2 regions of the Sphingomonas sp. LH128 genome follow, and region 1 is predicted to be linked to the other one. Evidence: predicted binding sites of a transcription regulator. Region 1 holds the regulator's gene; the other holds the start of a gene.
What was found. The regulator LexA, encoded in region 1, represses DNA repair genes until DNA is damaged. The targets are predictions, from matches to a motif close to GTTCCNCNCTTGTTCT.
Positions count from the first base shown of each region.

Region 2: the regulator LexA is predicted to act here: its motif matches at 1,448-1,463, upstream of recA (recombinase RecA).

Region 1 covers NZ_ALVC01000449.1:14,922-18,953, forward strand. The annotation lists gene LH128_RS27795 (molybdopterin molybdotransferase MoeA) at 1-1,184, shown strand, start outside; gene lexA (transcriptional repressor LexA) at 1,285-1,977, shown strand; gene LH128_RS27805 (ComEC/Rec2 family competence protein) at 2,026-4,032, opposite strand, start outside.
Region 2 covers NZ_ALVC01000239.1:12,156-16,187, reverse strand. The annotation lists gene recA (recombinase RecA) at 302-1,372, opposite strand; gene LH128_RS18885 (hybrid sensor histidine kinase/response regulator) at 1,495-3,930, opposite strand; gene LH128_RS18880 (DUF2062 domain-containing protein) at 3,944-4,032, opposite strand, start outside.

The sequences.
Region 1 (4,032 bases):
AAGCTCGCCTCCTCGCGCTCGTCACCCCGCTGTCGATAGAGCGTGTCGATATCGAAGGCGCGCTCGGCCGTTACCTGGCTGAACCGCTGCACGCCAGACGCACGCAGCCCTCCGCAAATCTGTCAGCCATGGACGGCTACGCCGTCACGGCAGGCGATCTGCGCGGCCCCTGGAGGATCGTCGGTGAAAGTGCCGCCGGGCATCCTTATGCCGGCCCGCTCTCGCAAGGAGAGGCAGTCCGAATTTCGACGGGCGCGATGCTGCCGCCCGACGCGGCGGCCGTCATAATTCAGGAAGACCTGACACGCGAGGGCGCGAACCTGATACTTTCGGGCGAGCCGCCCGCACCGGCGCACAAGCACATCCGCCATTGCGGGATGGATTTTGCCCAGGGCGCGGAAGTCCTGCCCGCTGGTCTGCACATCGCGCCCGCGCAGATGGCGCTGGCGATCGCGGCCGGCCATACGCATCTTCCCGTGCATCGCACACCGCGCCTGACCGTGATCGACAGCGGCGACGAACTCGCCTCCGATCCGGAGCGCTGTGCACCGCACCAGGTTCCCGCCAGCAACGGCGCGATGCTGACGGCCATGGCGCGTTCGCTGGGCGTGGATGCGCGGCGGATCGGCCCGGTGCCCGATACGATCAAGGCAATAACCTCCGCTTTCGAAGCATCCGCCGATGCCGACCTCATCGTAACGAGCGGCGGCGCTTCGGTCGGCGATCACGACCTCATTCGTCCGGCACTCGAAAGCTGGGGCGCGGGCATCGATTTCTGGCGTGTCGCGATCAAGCCCGGCAAACCAATCCTAGTCGCCACCCGCGACGTGGCAGGACGCCGTCAGATCGTGCTGGGCCTGCCGGGCAATCCGGTCTCCAGCTACGTCACCGCTTACCATTTCCTGCTCCCCGTCCTGCGCGCGATGCAGGGGGCTGCGCGCCCCTTGCCCATGCGGCTGACAGCCCGGCTGGCCATGCCGCTGCACCCAAGCGGCCGTCGCCGGGAATTCCTGCGCGGTTGGTGGGACGGAGAAAATGTGACGGTAAGCCCACTGCAGGACAGCGGCGCCCTGTCGTCCCTGGCGGCAAGCAACGTACTGGTCGATCGGCCGGCGCTGGCCGGTCCGGCACAGGCTGGCGAAGAAGTCCGGATATACTTGCTCCAGAACGGCGGTATTGCCTGAAGTATCGGCAATTGGTTGCTTGATTGTTCCCTCAATGTTCACTACCAGAACAAACGCGATCAGGGTTTGCCTGGTTCGGAGGTCACGAGAAGGCAGCGACATGTTGACGCGCAAGCAGCACGAATTGCTCCGGTTCATCCAGGTCCGGCTTGAGGAGACAGGCATCTCCCCCAGCTTCGAGGAGATGAAGGAGGCGCTCGACCTCAAGTCCAAGTCCGGTGTTCACAGGCTGATTTCCGCACTGGAAGAACGCGGCTTCATCCGCCGCCTTCCCAACCGTGCACGTGCGCTCGAAGTCTTGCGCCAGGCCGATGACACGGGAAGCAAGGCCCTGCGTCCTTCTGCAGCGAACAGCAATGATGGAATGGCGCGTCCGCAGACGCCGCGTCGTTCCGTCGAAGCCGCCAACGACGTTATCGAGATCCCGCTGCACGGGCGTATTGCCGCAGGTGTGCCGATCGAGGCTCTCGAAGGACAGTCCATGTTGCCTGTCCCTGCCGCCCTGCTTGGCTCCGGCGAGCATTACGCGCTCGAGGTCTCCGGCGACTCGATGATCGAAGCGGGCATTCTGGATGGTGATTTCGCCCTCGTGAAGCGCACGAATGCCGCTCGCGACGGCGAGATCGTCGTTGCCCTGATCCGCGGGGAAGAGGCGACCCTCAAGTACCTTCGGCGCGAGGCGGGAATGGTGCGGTTGGATCCCGCAAATGCCGCTTACGAACCGCAGATTTACGGTGCGGACGAAGTGGAAGTGCAAGGCAAGCTCGCCGGCCTGCTTCGACGGTACAACTGACACGGCCACGCTGCGCCATGAAGGCCTTGGCGCAGCAGCAACCGGTAATTACTGCGATTTGCGCGGCGCAGGAGCATTCCTGTAACGGTGAACAGGCCGGGGACGCCACCAGCCGTGTTCACCTTGGGTCTGGGCTACCGTATCGATACGGGCCTTGCCCAGATATACCGCCAGCCCGCCGGTCTGCCCAAGCGATCCTCGATCGGCCTTGAACCAGCGCGGCTTGCAACTGCGCGGCAGCCAGCGATCCGATATGACGATGTCGCTGCGTTCGCATGCAGCGGCGAGCGACCGTTCCGCAACGGCATCGCGGCCCCGCGAAACCAGCACATGCCATGTGGTGCCGGAGCGTCTGACCGGCAAGGCGCAGAAATCACGGTTGCAGCGAGCACCCGGGAACTTGTCGAACGTGACCGGATCGGCCTCGATCCCGGCGAATTCCATGAGATTGTCCCGGGCGTAGCCGCTTTCGCTGTTTCGAAGCAGGTAAAGCCGTTTCCCGCCATCTTCGACCAGCCCGACATGACGACCATCTCCGGACACCAGAATGTCCGCCGCCGGTGCGGTCGCCAGCAAGAACACACCGACCGAGGCGATCGGTAGCCCGGCCCAGCGAATGCGGCCGCTCCAAAGGCCCATCCACAGACCTCCCGCGACGAAAAGCAGGAATGCCCAGGTGTCTGTACCGGGAAGCAGGTTCACAGCGCCCGGTCTCGACGCGAACCAGCGGGCCAGGCCGACCAGCAGGTCTATCGAGATTCCGGCGAGCCACCAGACCGGCCCGCCCAGCCCGGCGATATCGAGGACCAATGCACAAGCCAGCAAAGGCATCACGACAAAGGTAGACAGCGGAATTGCCGCCACGTTGGCCAGCGCTCCATACACTCCGGCGCGGTGGAAATGATACAGGCCGATCGGCATGAGCGCGAGGTCGATGACCACGCCCGTCAGCAGCAGGAGGGCAAGATGGCGAAGCCCGGTCATGGCAAGCCCTTCGTCGCGCGGTCCAAGGAAGTGCCGCACGGGCTTGGCCGTACTGACGGCGATCAGCGCCAGGACCGCGCCGAAGCTCAGTTGGAAGCTCGGCCCGATCACCGCCTCCGGCCAGAGCAACAGGACGCAGAACGCCGCCACCGCAAGCATGCGCAGGGACAAGGGCTCCCGCCCCAAAGCCAGTGCGATCAGGACCAGGAGGGAGCCGATGCAGGACCGAACGGTCGGAACTTCCGACCCGGAAAGCAAAGTGTAAGCGACGCCTGCAGCGGCCCCCGCACCGGCCGCGACGACCGGCAGCCTCACCCTCAGGGCCACCCACGGGAACAGCGCCAGCAACCGGATGACCAGTAGATAGACCGCCCCGACCATCGCGCTGACATGCAGGCCGCTGATCGAGAGCAGATGCGCCAACCCCGAGTCGCGCATGGCCTGGTCGTCAGCCTCCGTAATGCCGCCGCGATCGCCGGTGACGAATGCAGCGGCGATGCCCGCTCGTTCGTCCCCGATGCGGGCGCGAATATGGTTCGTCAAAGATTGTCGGATATCCAGCAATCCCCACTCGCTTCGCTTGCCTTTCCGGACGACCTTCACCTCACCTGTGACCGAACCGCTCGCGGCGATGCCTGTGAACCAGGACGTGCGCGCAAAGTTGTAGGCGCCGGGCAGCATGGGCGGCGCCGGCGGCATCAACCGTGCCCGGAAAGCCACCAGATCGCCGACCGCGATCCCGGTCGTCGATCCCTTGCCGGGAACGTTGAGCCGGACCTTGATCGCGTTGCCGGGCGAAGCGTCATGGCCGAAGCCGCTCAGGGGGTCACGCATGGCCAGCAGCAACCTGTCGCGTCCCAGGGCCGGCTGCGATTCGATCGCCAGAACCTGCGCGCTGAAATTGCCCGATAGTGGGCGCTCGATGGCGGGTTGCCCCACCAGTTCGGAACGCGCCCAGACGACGAGGCAACCGGCAACCACCACCAGCGGCAACAGCGACAACGCCCGACCGAGATGCGGGTAAACGACGCGCAAGGGAAAGGATGCATAACAAATTGCACAAATTGCAAC
Region 2 (4,032 bases), on a different contig from region 1:
CATCCAACTGAGCATCGGCGCCGCCGTGACAGTAGCCGGTACCATCCTGGCCTTGGCCCACCTCTAATTTCTTCCATCATTCGTCATTGCGAGCGCAGCGAAGCAATCCAAGGCCGCGTAAACCGCCATGGATTGCTTCGCTGCGCTCGCAATGACGAGGACTTTGCCCGACAGCCCAACGCCGCTGCAAGGCACAAGGCCGACAGTCCCGGGAGCGCGAGGGTGTTAACCCTCGCATTTCTCCTTCAACTTCCTACCGAAACAAAAAACCCCGACATTCCTGCCGGGTTTTTTTGTCGGATCAGGCGTCGTCCTCGGAAGGTCCGACCATCATTTCCTCCGCCAGACCGTCGGTCTTGGTGCGGATCGCCTTCTCGAGACGATCGCAGACTTCGGGGTTGGTCTTGAGGTAGGTCTTGGCGTTCTCACGCCCCTGCCCGATGCGGATCGAATCGTAGCTGAACCATGCGCCCGACTTCTCGACGAGGCCGGCCTTGACGCCGAGGTCGAGGATTTCGCCGATCTTGGAGACGCCTTCGCCGTACATGATGTCGAATTCGACCTGCTTGAACGGCGGGGCGACCTTGTTCTTGACGATCTTGACGCGGGTGGCGTTGCCGACGACTTCGTCGCGGTCCTTGATCGCGCCGGTGCGGCGGATGTCGAGGCGGACCGAGGCGTAGAACTTGAGCGCGTTACCGCCCGTGGTCGTCTCCGGGTTGCCGTACATGACGCCGATCTTCATGCGCAGCTGGTTGATGAAGATCACCATGCAGCGCGAGCGGCTGATCGAACCGGTCAGCTTGCGCAGCGACTGGCTCATCAGGCGGGCCTGGAGGCCGACGTGGCTGTCGCCCATCTCACCTTCGATTTCGGCGCGAGGGACGAGGGCGGCGACCGAGTCGACCACCAGCACGTCGATCGCGTTCGAACGCACCAGCGTATCGACGATTTCCAGCGCCTGCTCACCGGTGTCGGGCTGCGAGACGATCAGTTCGTCGATGTTGACGCCCAGCTTCTTGGCATAGACCGGGTCGAGCGCGTGTTCGGCGTCGATGAAGGCGGCGGTGCCGCCGGTCTTCTGCGCTTCGGCGATGCAGTGCAGCGCGAGCGTGGTCTTGCCCGAGCTTTCCGGGCCGTAGATTTCGATCACGCGGCCGCGCGGCAGGCCGCCGACGCCGAGTGCGATATCCAGACCGAGCGAGCCGGTGGAGATCGCTTCGACCTGCATGGTCTCCTTCGAGCCCAGCTTCATCGCGGAGCCCTTGCCGAACGCCTTGTCGATCTGTGCGAGCGCGGCTTCGAGCGCCTTCTGACGGTCCATGGAGTCCTTTTCCTTGCCTTCCTGGATCAGCTTGAGCTGAGCGGCCATATTACTTACCTCCTGCTACCTAGCTGACCGGAAAGGTCAACGTCACGAAGCGACCTGTACTCGCTTCGTTCCACCAGAACAAGATAGGAACTTCGGCAGATTTCCGTTTTTTAACGCGGGAATCAGCCCTTGGCGGTCTGCGCCAGAACTTCCCCGACTTTTTCGGAGAGCTGCTGGACCGAGAACGGCTTGGGCATGAACCAGGCGTTGGGGATGCCGATCTGCTTGCGCAGCTGCTCCTCCGCATAGCCCGACATGAACAGCACCGGCAGGTCGGGCGCGAAGCGGCGAATCTCGCGCGCCATGGCTGGACCGTCGAGCGTGGGCATGACGACGTCGGAGACGACGAGGTCGAACTGGCCGCCCTCCTCCACCAGTTCGAGGCCTTCTTCGCCGTCGCGCGCGCAGGTGACCTGGTAGCCCTGCCGGGTGAGCGCGCGTTCGGCGACGATGCGCACCGGGTCCTCATCCTCGACCAGCAGAATCGAACCGCCGCCCGCCCACTGCGTCGGCGGCGGGGTGGGGGCGACGATCGCCTTTTCAGGGAGACTGCCGGGGGTCGCATGGTGGACCGGGAGATAGACGGTGAAGCGCGTGCCGCCGCCTTTGCCATTTTGGCCCACGTCGGTCTCGGCGAAGATGAAGCCGCCCGACTGCTTGACGATGCCGTAGACGGTCGAGAGGCCGAGGCCGGTGCCCTTGCCCTGCTCCTTGGTGGTGAAGAACGGCTCGAAGATCTTGCCGAGGATTTCGGGCGGGATGCCGCCGCCGGTATCCTCGACGATGAGCGCGGTGTACTCGCCCGCCGGGATGATCTCGGACCGCATCGCGCGCACGTCGGTGGTGGTGATGCGGCGGGTCGCGAGCGTCAGCTTGCCCGCACCGTCGCCGCGCGATTGCATGGCGTCGCGGGCGTTGACGCACAAGTTGACGATGACCTGCTCGAGCTGCGTCGGGTCGGCGCGGACGGGGCCGAGATCGCGGTCGTGGGTGACGGCAAGCTGGATTTTCTCGCCGATCAGGCGGCGCAGCATCTGCGAGACGTCGGCGACGACGTCGGGCACCTGGATTACCTCGGGCCGGAGCGTCTGCTGGCGCGAGAAGGCGAGCAACTGGCGGGTCAGCGAGGCGGCGCGGTTGGAGTTGGCGCGGATCTGCTGGATGTCGTCATAGTCCGAATCGCCCGGCGTATGGCGCATCAGCATGAGGTCGCAGGTGCCGAGAATGGCGGTGAGCACGTTGTTGAAATCGTGCGCGACGCCGCCCGCAAGCTGGCCCACCGCCTGCATCTTGGTGGCCTGTGCTACCTGACGCTTGAGGCGCATTTCCTCAGAGGTATCGGTAAGCCCGAGCAACACGGCGGCATCGCCAAGGCCGCGCACGCCCGCGAGGCTGAGCGAGACGGGATCATCCGGCTGACTGGTCAGGCGGATCGCGAGGTCTCCCGCCGCAGCCGGGCCTTGCGCGAAGCGACGGATCGCTTCGGACAGCGCGCGCTTGTCATCCTTGACGACGAGGTCGGTCGGGTAGGTCGGCGGTTCCTGCCCTTCGTGGCCGGCCGCGCGCATGAAGGCCGGGTTGGCGAAGAGGAGGCGTCCGTCGCGGTCGGCCATGGCGAGGCCAAGCGGGAGCTGGCTGAGAAGTGCCTCCAGATGCGGCGCGGAGCCGGTGCCGCCGCCTCCGGTGCCGATGCCCTGCGAGGCCTCGACCACGAGCATCAGCGACGGGGTCGTGTTGGGGTCGGCCTCGTCGGTACGGTCAGGGTCGGTGACGGGGACGTGATAGAGCACCAGCGCGCCGCCGCGTCCGCCATCGCGCGCCCAGCCGATCCGCTCGCCCTCCTCCTGGCCGAGCAGCGCGACGAAGTCGGCGCCGGTCATGTCGGCATGGGCATCACCGGTGGCGCGCAGGGCGAAACCGGCGCTCGCGGCGCGGATAGTGCCGTCGGGATCGACCAGCGCGGCGGCGATGCCCGCCTTGGAAAGGCCGCGTCCCAGCTTGCCATCAAGCTGCGCGACGAGTTCGCCGACCGGGTCGCTGGAGCCGATGGCGCCGATGCGCCAGACGAGGAAGTCGTCGCCCCTGCCGGTGCGGCGCACGTCTGCGCGCCAGTGGACGCCGTCCTCGTTGGCGATCTCGGCCGTGCCGTGACCGTCGCGCCAGGCGCGACGAGTGGCTTCGGCGAGGCGTTCGAGCGAGATCGGCAGAACCGGCAGGCTGGGCGGCGCGGCAGCGGGGCCGAACCAGTTCTCGAAACAGGAATTGGCGCAAGTCAGGCGCCCGGCACGGTCGGTGACGGCGATCGCCATGTCGGCGCGCTCGATCCCGGCGACGGTGACCGACCAGTCGGGCTGGGCGAACTCGACCTCGGCGGCGGGCGCGCGGCGGCGGGCGAGCGCCCATGCGCCTGCACCGAACACGAGGATTGCGGCGAGGAACGTCGCCATCAGCAGCACGTCGCCCGAGACGACCCAGATCAGCACGGCGCTCAGAAGCAGGGCTCCGACGACGACGAGGACGTCAGTGCGCAGTCCGGGGCGCTGTATGCCAGAGTTCATGCAGAGACTTCATTCATGCGGGGGTTTCCGTGGGGGTTTCGATGCGATCCCGTTTCGGCCGCAGGCGACGAGCGCGGTGCTTGTGGCCGATCCACCAGCGCC